3 regions of the Bacillus sp. T3 genome follow, and region 1 is predicted to be linked to each of the others. Evidence: predicted binding sites of a transcription regulator. Region 1 holds the regulator's gene; each other region holds the start of a gene.
The links. Region 1 encodes Rex, which represses fermentation and respiration genes when NADH is low (regulators of the CRP and FNR family bind a similar motif). Its sites were predicted from a motif close to TTGTGAAATATTTCACAA; they were not measured.
Positions count from the first base shown of each region.

Region 2: RGF10_RS22660 (formate/nitrite transporter family protein) is a predicted target of Rex. The motif match lies at 1,780-1,797, and genes of this name have one in related genera.
Region 3: RGF10_RS01515 (cytochrome C) is a predicted target of Rex. The motif match lies at 1,180-1,197, and genes of this name have one in related genera.

Region 1 covers NZ_CP137761.1:4,549,264-4,552,521, forward strand. Annotated here, with positions in the region: gene RGF10_RS23280 (CPBP family intramembrane glutamic endopeptidase) at 1-699, shown strand, start outside; gene RGF10_RS23285 (YdiK family protein) at 696-905, shown strand; gene RGF10_RS23290 (redox-sensing transcriptional repressor Rex) at 925-1,593, opposite strand; gene moaC (cyclic pyranopterin monophosphate synthase MoaC) at 1,618-2,118, opposite strand; gene RGF10_RS23300 (ABC-F family ATP-binding cassette domain-containing protein) at 2,265-3,258, shown strand, end outside.
Region 2 covers NZ_CP137761.1:4,411,291-4,414,548, forward strand. Annotated here, with positions in the region: gene RGF10_RS22650 (DUF3147 family protein) at 44-520, opposite strand; gene RGF10_RS22655 (DUF3147 family protein) at 535-900, opposite strand; gene RGF10_RS22660 (formate/nitrite transporter family protein) at 900-1,730, opposite strand; gene RGF10_RS22665 (DMT family transporter) at 2,044-2,976, shown strand; gene RGF10_RS22670 (hypothetical protein) at 3,024-3,258, opposite strand, start outside.
Region 3 covers NZ_CP137761.1:272,642-275,899, reverse strand. Annotated here, with positions in the region: gene bshB2 (bacillithiol biosynthesis deacetylase BshB2) at 1-102, shown strand, start outside; gene RGF10_RS01520 (Crp/Fnr family transcriptional regulator) at 273-1,022, opposite strand; gene RGF10_RS01515 (cytochrome C) at 1,256-1,714, shown strand; partial or broken gene nosZ (Sec-dependent nitrous-oxide reductase) at 1,739-3,258, shown strand, end outside.

The DNA of each region.
Region 1 (3,258 bases):
TATCTCACCATGCAGTTATCGAGTTTTATTGGAATTCCGTTAACCACTTTCATTGGAACCAGATTTGGTCAATCGGTGGACGAAATGAGAACCTTGTCCGTTCCAATCTGGCTCGTTGCCAGCTTCACCATTACTCTAGTCATTATTCTGTGGATTCTCCGTAAAGAGTCAACAACCACAGCTTATCGTGAAAAAGCAAATCCATTCAGCTCGGTAATTTGGGCGATTACAGGTGTTTTTTTAGCATTATTCGCACAAGGAATTGCAGCCCAAATTGAAGCGATGATGGGGATTAAGACAGGCTCTGATAATACCCAACAAATTATTAATATTATCGAAAGCTTCCCTATTGTCATTTTTGTTAGCTCGATTGTCGGACCAATTTTAGAAGAAATCGTGTTTCGAAAAATCATCTTTGGCGCACTCTATCAACGGATGAACTTCTTTCTATCGGCCTTGATCAGTTCGATTATTTTTTCTTTAGCACATATGGAACTTGAACATACATTGCTTTATTCTGCCATGGGCTTTACCTTTGCCTATCTCTATGTCAAGACGAAACGGATTATAGTTCCGATTTTTGCCCATGTTGCGATGAATTCACTTGTCGTTGTTATACAAACCGTCTTTAAAGAAGATATCGATCGAATCATCGAACAATCAGAAAAAATTCAAAGCTTTATCGGAGGATTATTATGAGACTCTCACCTTTGTTTTCCGCTTTTTTCCACATCATCCTTGCTTGTATATTTACGTACTTTGCTATCGATAACGTAAATCAATTCGGATGGGATATTTTTAGCTTCATCCTTGTTCTCCTAGCAACCTTTGATTTTGGTTCAGGCTTAAGGTTGATTGCCCTTCACTTTAAACTTAGGAAAATAATCAAAAAAAATGAGCCATAATTAAGTGGCTCATTTTTCATTATTCTTCATCTACTTCAATATCTTCAATTTTTGGATAATGCTTTAAGAAATATACAAGTGATTGCAGCTCAACCGCTAAATCAATATGATGAACCCGAATAGTAGACGGGACATTAAGTCGAGCTGGTGTAAAGTTTAATATTCCTTTAATCCTCACACTAGTCAGTCTGTCCGTAATTGGTTGCGCCACTGGCGCTGGGATGGTTAAAATCGCCACATGAATCTCTTCTTGCTCAATAATCTTCTCTAACTCATCCATATGGTAAACAGGAACATTCCCTATCTTTGTTCCCACTTTTCCCTCGTCCACATCAAAGGCAATTTCAATCTTTGTATTATTATTTTTTAAAAAATTATAATTTAAAAACGCCGTACCTAAATTCCCAACTCCAATGAGCGCTACCTTTGTCAGTTCATCCTGATCTAACGTTTTCCGGAAAAAGGATAGCAAATAGTTTACATTATAGCCATAGCCCTTCTTCCCTAATGCACCAAAATATGAAAAATCTCGACGAATTGTCGCAGAATCTACTTTTACCGCTTCACTTAGCTCTGCAGATGAAACCCGTTGTTTACCAGATGTATGCAAATTTTTCAAAAAGCGATAATAAAGTGGTAACCGTTTTGCAGTCGCTTGTGGAATTTTTGTTGTATGATCGTTCGACATTTCATCACTCCTCTCTCATTAAGCTTATTTCAATCGCTCTTCTCTAATAAAATCTCCATTTTTGCCGCCAGTTTTCTCAACTAAATACGTTTTTCCAATAACCATGCCTTTATCAATTGCCTTACACATATCATAAACCGTTAACGCACAAACCGATGCAGCTGTTAACGCTTCCATTTCAACACCTGTATTCCCTTTCGTTTTAACCTTTGCGGAAATATGCAATGTATATTCATTGTCTTCCTTTTCTTCTTCCCAGCCAAAGGAAACATCCACTCCATTTAATGGGATTGGATGGCACATCGGAATGATTTCCCACGTTTTTTTGCATGCCATTACTGCCGCAACCTGAGCAACAGCTAGAACATCACCTTTTTTCATTTCATTATTTGTGATTTTTTCATATATATCATTGCTAACTGTTATACTTGAGCAAGCCTCTGCGGTCCTTATTGTTTCTGGTTTGCTGCTCACATCGACCATTTTCGCACGGCCTTCTTCATTAAAATGAGTAAATTCTCCCATTCATTTAACACCTCACTAAAAGAATCATACACTATTTTTTCCAACATGTGTGAATGAACTTGTATCTTTCTTCACAAGCTTCGAGTTATTGATGATATCCTTATAATACGATACACTAACTCTATCGTAATAGAGGTGAATATAAAATGATATTATTACAAGTTAATCAATTGAATAAATACTACGGTGCAGACCTTATTTTATCGAATATTAAACTAGAAGTACAATCACGCGATCGAATCGCTTTAGTTGGTAGAAACGGTGCAGGAAAATCGACCTTGCTTAAAATCATTGCTGGCCATATGTCCCATGACTCTGGTGACATTATGAAGCCCAAGGACGTTACCATTGGCTATTTGGCACAAAATACAGGCCTCGAATCGGAGCTGTCGATTTGGGAAGAGATGCTGACGGTATTTGCAACATTACAAAGTTTAGAGAAAAAACTGCGGCAGTATGAATTACAGATGGCGGATCCAGAAGTATTTAATGTTTCATCCGTCTACGAAAGAGTTTTGAAAGAATATGACACCCTACAGGTTCAATTTAAAGATATGGGTGGCTATCAATACGAAGCCGATATTCGTTCTGTGCTTCACGGCTTGAATTTTCACACGTTTGACTATTCAACCAAAATCTCTAGTTTAAGTGGCGGTCAAAAAACTCGCCTTGCTCTCGGCAAATTGCTATTAACAAAACCTGATATTCTTATTTTGGACGAACCGACCAACCATCTTGATATCGATACATTATCGTGGCTTGAGCAATATTTGCAAAATTACGAAGGCGCCATTTTGATTGTATCCCATGACCGTTATTTTTTAGATAAGGTCGTTAATCAAGTATACGAAATGTCCCGACAGCAAATTTCAAAATTCGTCGGCAATTATAGCTCTTATTTGGACCAAAAAGCTGCAAATTACGAGCGTGAAATGAAAATGTATGAAAAGCAACAAGATGAAATTGCTAAATTAGAGGATTTTGTTGCCCGAAATCTAGCACGTGCATCTACCACTAAGCGAGCTCAAAGTCGTCGCAAACAATTAGATCGGATGCAAGTCATGTCAAGACCACTAGGCAACGAAAAATCTGCAACGTTTTCCTTTGATATTGAAAAACAAAGTGGAAATGAAGTCCTTA
Region 2 (3,258 bases), 140 kb from region 1:
AACAACCATATTATCTTAATATTCTTCATCTTTCAACAAAAATTTAAACCAGGACATGCTTTAACGAAGTGGGGACAGTCCCCCACTTCGTTAAAGCAAAAAAGATCTGAAGCCAGCCCAAGCTGGTTTCAGATCTTTTTTGTATGATGAAGCGGCTTCTTATTTCGCGAAAATTTAATTTTTCCCTAATTTGTGCAATCGCAATCGAGCTCCCTAGCCAGAAGAATAAGCCTAAAATAATGCTTAACATCCAATCTTTGCTCAACTGCAAAACGAGCAGGACTGTTGTTACACATACAACCCCACCAATCATCCCAAACACGGAACCATTGGCAATTTTCCCAGCTTTTTTTGAACCCGAAGCTATTCCAACCATTAAGACTGCCGTGAGCATAACGGCAGGAAACGCTGCAAAAATCCCTGCAAGTATTTTCCAAGGTGATAAAACCGTGACTAAGTAGCTAACCATAACAGCCGTGCCGCCTAAGATAAAACGAATAAATAAGTCCTGTTTATTCATGATTTCCACCTTTTTTAGAATGCATAGGATGTCACAAAAACAACTGCAATCGAAACAGCAAACCAACATATAAGCGTCTGAACAAGACCCAGCTTCCAACCATGTTTCGGTAATAGATAACCAGCGATAATCGCAATCAGGATATTAATACTCATCCCAATAATAGCTCCTTTTGATAATATGACCGATTGGCTGATTAACTCTTGCCCATTAAAATCTAAGCGAGTAGTCAAAATAGCGGCTAAATAGACTGCAGGAAATGCAGCAAAGATTCCCCCTGTCTTTTCACCTAGCTTCTTAGCGACAATCGTTGCGACTAGGACGGCAGTTCCACCTAACAGAAAACGAATTAGTGCTGCAGCTACTGAAATTTCTGCCACTACATTCCGCCTCTTTTCATTAATGTCAGATTAGGAGAAGCTTGAGAAAGCTCATTTTTCACAATATTTTTCTTATAAGCATGGTAATATGCAACCGCAACAAACACAGAACCGCCAACCGCATTACCTAAGAATACTGGAACAAAGTTATGAAGATATTCTAGCCATGTAAAGTGCCCTGCAAAAATTGCAGCGGGAATCACAAACATATTTGCGACAACGTGTTGAAAGCCGATGGCAACAAAGGTCATGGTTGGAAACCAAATCCCAAGTATCTTCCCCGTCATATCCTCTGAACCGTAAGATAGCCAAACTGCAGCTGCGACCAGCCAGTTACAGCCTATTCCTGAAAAGAAAGCTTGGATAAAACTTGCCTCCAGCTTATGTTCAGCAATACTAACTGTTTTTTCTAAAAACATATCCGTTTCAGTTAAGCCAACAATATGACCAAAAACGTAGGCAACAAAGAGCGCCCCAATGAAATTACTAACAGTAATAATAGTCCAATTGACTAAAAGCTGCTTTACCGTTATTTTTCGTGCTAACCATGCTAAGGGAACAGCCATCATATTTCCTGTTAACAGCTCTCCACCAGCAATTAAGGTTAAAATAAGGCCAATTGGAAACAACGCTGCCCCTAAAATCGAGCTAATCCCAGCGATTTCTCCAGTAAGTGGTGCTGTAACACGAATAAACAACAAATAGCCCAAAGAAATAAATGCACCTGCCTGGAACCCTAGTATTATAGACTTTAACAAGGAATACTGTGTTTTCTTCTTCCCGTTTTCGACTGTAATATTAGCGATTTGTTCCGGCTTAAAAAAAGCCATGAGTATCAGTTCCTTTCACGAACGATGGTTATAATTGCAAGATAATAAAATGTGAAATACGTCACACGATTCTTATACCCTATATATTTTAACTCATCTTGTTTCACATACATGTGAACGTTTTTCAACTGTTTTTATAACGCTTACATTACTAACATCAAACAAAAACCTCATAGTATATTCCTCCAAAGTCTTACATCGTTTACTAAATCAATTTTGTAGAATAATACATTTTGATATCAATGGAAACAGATTTCCTTTATAATGGTCTATATTTAAGAGTCTGATTATTCTATTGGAAGAAGTGGAAACATTGACTGGAAGGAATAAAAAATTTATTTATTTAACCTTAGTTTTAGTAATGGCTGCCTGGGGATTGAACGTAATTGCAACAAAGTTAATTGTTTCCGCCTTTATGCCCGTAACAATAACAGCGTTTCGGATTTTTACTGCGGGTGTTTGTGTATTTGTTATTCTTGCTTTTATGAAAAAAATTCGTAAACCGACCAAACGAGAGCTTCGTTTTATTCTGATTGGAGCTATCTTTAATGTCGTTATTCATCATTACTTTTTATCAATTGGACTTAAACAAACTTCCGCATCCAATGGCGGACTGATACTCGGTTTAGGACCTTTGTTAACAACCTTACTAGCTATTCTATTTTTGGGGACCTCTGTCACAATGGCCCGAATTGTTAGTGTGGTTCTCGGCTTTTGTGGTGTGATAATGGTTGTCTTAAAAGATGGTAGCATAAGTGGAATTTCGATTGGGGACATATATGTATTTTTATCGATCCTATCACAGGCGATAAGCTTTATTTTTATTAGCAAAATCTCTAGATCGTTAGATCCGCGCTTAATGACAGGCTATATGCTGTTAATCGGTTCATTCTTGTTATTTGTAATTAGCTTAGTGAAGGAACCGCATGGTTTAAATGGGTTAGCCCAGGGGAGCGTCCATGTGTGGCTTGTGTTTTTTGCTTCAGCGTTTTTTGCCACCGCAGTTGGTCACATGGTTTATAACTTTGCAGTTGGACAAATCGGAGCGGCTGAAACTTCTGTTTTCATCAACTTAAATCCGCTTTTTGCATTAATCAGCGCAGTCGTTTTTCTCCATGAGAAAGTAGTTTTAATGCAAGTCATCGGCTTTGGCTTCATCATCGCTGGCGTTTTGGTTGGCTCAGACCTGTGGGTTGAACTGATTAAAAATGCTCGTCAGCGAAAAAATAAACAAATAAGTGCCTAGCACCAGTACGTTACCTTTATACGTACCAGGGTGCTAGGCACCTTTTTTTATTTCGTGTTTAAGAGAACCTTCATGCTTTCTTCAAAACGATTAACAAATTGTTTTTGACTAGTACGAGCTAACTTTACATATTCATTTGTGACTCTTTGCCAGCCATTGCGTGTTTCACGAGAATAATCAACAAATTGCTCGCTCTTTTCTTCAATACTCTTCTCCAAGCGATCAAATAACCCAAACGTTGATTTAATTGGTGTTAAAGCAAGCCCCTCAATGCGGGTTGAT
Region 3 (3,258 bases), 320 kb from region 1:
ACGCAATTGATGGCTGCCGATATGACAGATAAGCTACGCGAGAATGATCCAGAAATTATCGCACGCATGCTGCATGAGCGCTTTTGGACGTATCAGTTTTAGTAAGCTATAAGGTTGGGTATAAGCCTGTCACTATTGGTGGCAGGCTTGTTTTATTTTACGTATTTACGTATTACCATTTTCTCCGTTTACGTAAACGATTCGACCCCGTCCGTCTGTCTATCCGTTCGCCCGCCTCTACCACCCAACACCTGCCGTTCAATCCACATCATTTACCCCTTATTATGAGTAAGCTTACAAAAGCCGCACCAGTCGAGGATGATGATTTTCTTCCCTTGGACATCGATAATTCCATCTTTTTTGAGCTTAGAGAAGACGCGGCTGACGCTTTCCCGTGATGTTCCGAGCAAAGAAGCAAATTCCTGTACAGTTAGGGGGATTTCAATGTGCATACGGTTACAATGGTTCGCACCGAATTTTTCAGCGAGACGCTCTAACGTTTTCATCGTTTTCGTGTAAACATCCAGAAGGGCAATATCTCTTAAAATCGAGGTCATATCTCTTAAAGCGTCACTCATATAGCGGATCATTTGTACCGCCATTTCTGGCGACTTGATTAGCTCGGCCTCTAAGTCACTTGTTTTAAGGAAATAAACCTCTCCTTCCTGAACCATTCGTGCTGTTGCAGGATACAAGCTGCCATCCTGATTAAACAGACAGGCTTCTGCAAAAATTTCTCCGCTTTTCTTAATACAAACAATGATTTCATTCCCTTGCTCATCCTGTTTCGTGAGCTTAACGATTCCAGAATGAACAAAAAACACACCCTCTGCCTCTTCATATTCCGAAATGATTTGCTCGCCTTTACGATACCCCTTCATCACAATCCGATTGTCTAGAAGTTGAAACGATTTCTTTGGGAGATTCTTAAACACTTCAATTTTGCCTAAAAACTCTTCCACCACAGTTTTTTGATAAATCGATAAATGCGGGTCAATTAAATCATCGTTCATATATCTCATTCCTTCCCCCATATTCTATTTCCTTATTTTAACGGACAAATCGTGACAATTAAGTGATGTTCGGCACATTTCTACACATCGACATTCTCGAATATTTTTCGACAGTTTCCTCCTTTTTTGGAAAAAGACACACAAACGTCACACACGAAACACTAAACCGTGCAATACGTCACAATGACACAAATCAATGCAAGTTAAGATGGTCATGTAACTATGACAAGGGGGAAAGCAACTTGAAAAAAGCCGGGATTTATTTTCTAATCAGCGCCTTAATTGGGCTTGGAATCGGTTATCTAGTGTTTGATGTCATCATGGGGAAGGACAATCAAACCGAGGAAAAGGTAAGCGTCGATAAAAGCACAGATGATGCAACATCGACAACAAAAACTGCTACAGAGGAACAAGCTACGGATAAAACGACCACTGTTTCAGCTGATACGGAAATTTTTACTGAAAAAGGCTGTATTGGTTGTCATTCCATTTCTGCCCTAGATTTGAGCGGTGGGGCAACAGGACCCGATTTATCGGAAGCATTTAACAACGTAGAAGGAAAACATGGAAAGCCACTTAATGAATTCCTGAAAGAGCCGACGTCAGCCGTCATGTCAGGTGTGATTGGTGGGAATCCGTTAACAGATGAGGAAATAAATAAGCTTACACAATTACTACAAAAAGCAGCGGAAACAAACTAAACGACTAAAGGTGGTGCTCTATTCATGAAGAATTGGATTCCAATTTCAACCGGTTTAGTAGCTGGGCTTCTAGCTGCAACCGTGATTTTTGGTGACTTTTCACCCGGATCAAAAACAGACGCAACAGTTGCAACCAACAACAAGTCGAATGCTGAGAAGGTTTATGTCCCATTCGGTGAGAAGGACGAATATTATTTGATGGCATCAGGTGGCCACTCTGGTCAAATGTTTGTATACGGCGTACCATCGATGCGTAAAATTCGAACGATTCCCGTATTCACTCCAGATCCTGCCACTGGCTATGGTTATGATGAGCATACAAAGGAAATGCTTGGCGGTTATACATGGGGCGACCTCCATCATCCAGCCATCTCTGAGACGAATGGTGAATATGACGGGAAATATTTATTTGCGACAGATGTTGCCAACAGCCGGGCAGCGGTCGTGAACCTTGAAACATTCACAACCAAGGATATTATCAATGTTCCGAATACAAGTGGTCCACACTGTGCGGCTTTTGTTACGGAAAACACAGAATATATGTTTTTACCAACACGATTCGCCGTTCCAATCGGAAGTGAGTATGCTAGTTTAGATGATTACAGTGAAAAATATCGCGGCGTCATGTCGGCTGTTACCTTTGATGAGAAAAAGAAGAATTAAATATCGCCTACCAGGTTGCTCTTCCACCTTGGTCCTATGATTTATCCGACGCCGGCAAAAAGATGTCCTGGAGATTGGGCCGTAATTACAACCTACAACACTGAGGAAGCAACAACGAATCTAGAAATCAATGCTTCACAGGCTGACCGTGACTATATCGTCCTGATTAACTGGAAAGAGCTCGAGCAAAAGGTTAAAAACGGAGAATACGATGAAGTAACCGGCCAAAAGATGATTTACCCTGAGAAGCATAAAGGCGGAATCTATTTAATTCCAGTTGCGAAATCACCACATGGCGTCGATGTTACACCAGACGGAAAACGTTTTATTGCATCTGGAAAGCTCGCACCAGCAATGACCGTCTTTTCTTTTGAAAAAGCCTTTAAAGCGATTGAAAAAGGGAAGTTTGATGGGGAGCGCAATGGAATTCCAGTTTTAAACTATGAATCTGTAATGGAACGAGAAGTGAATCCAGAAAATGCACTTGGACCACTTCATACCCAGTTTGATGAAAAAGGCATGGCGTATACAACGATGTTTATCTCTTCAGAGGTCGTTAAATGGGATCCAACTACAGGCGAAACATTAGACCGTGTACCGGTTCAGTATTCACCTGGGCATTCATCAGCAGCTGAAGGAGATACGGCTACACCAGACGGGAAATACCTTGTGTCGCTCAATAAAATTGCCAAGGACTCGTATTTATCTGTCGGACCATCCCATCCAGAATCGATGCAGCTCATTGATTTGACAGGCAATAAGATGAAAGTGATTCAATCGGCACCAGTTGACCCAGAACCACACTATGCGCAAATGATTAAGGCGGATAAAATCAAGACGATTTCGATTTATCCAAAGGATGAAAGCAACAAGCTTGCCGT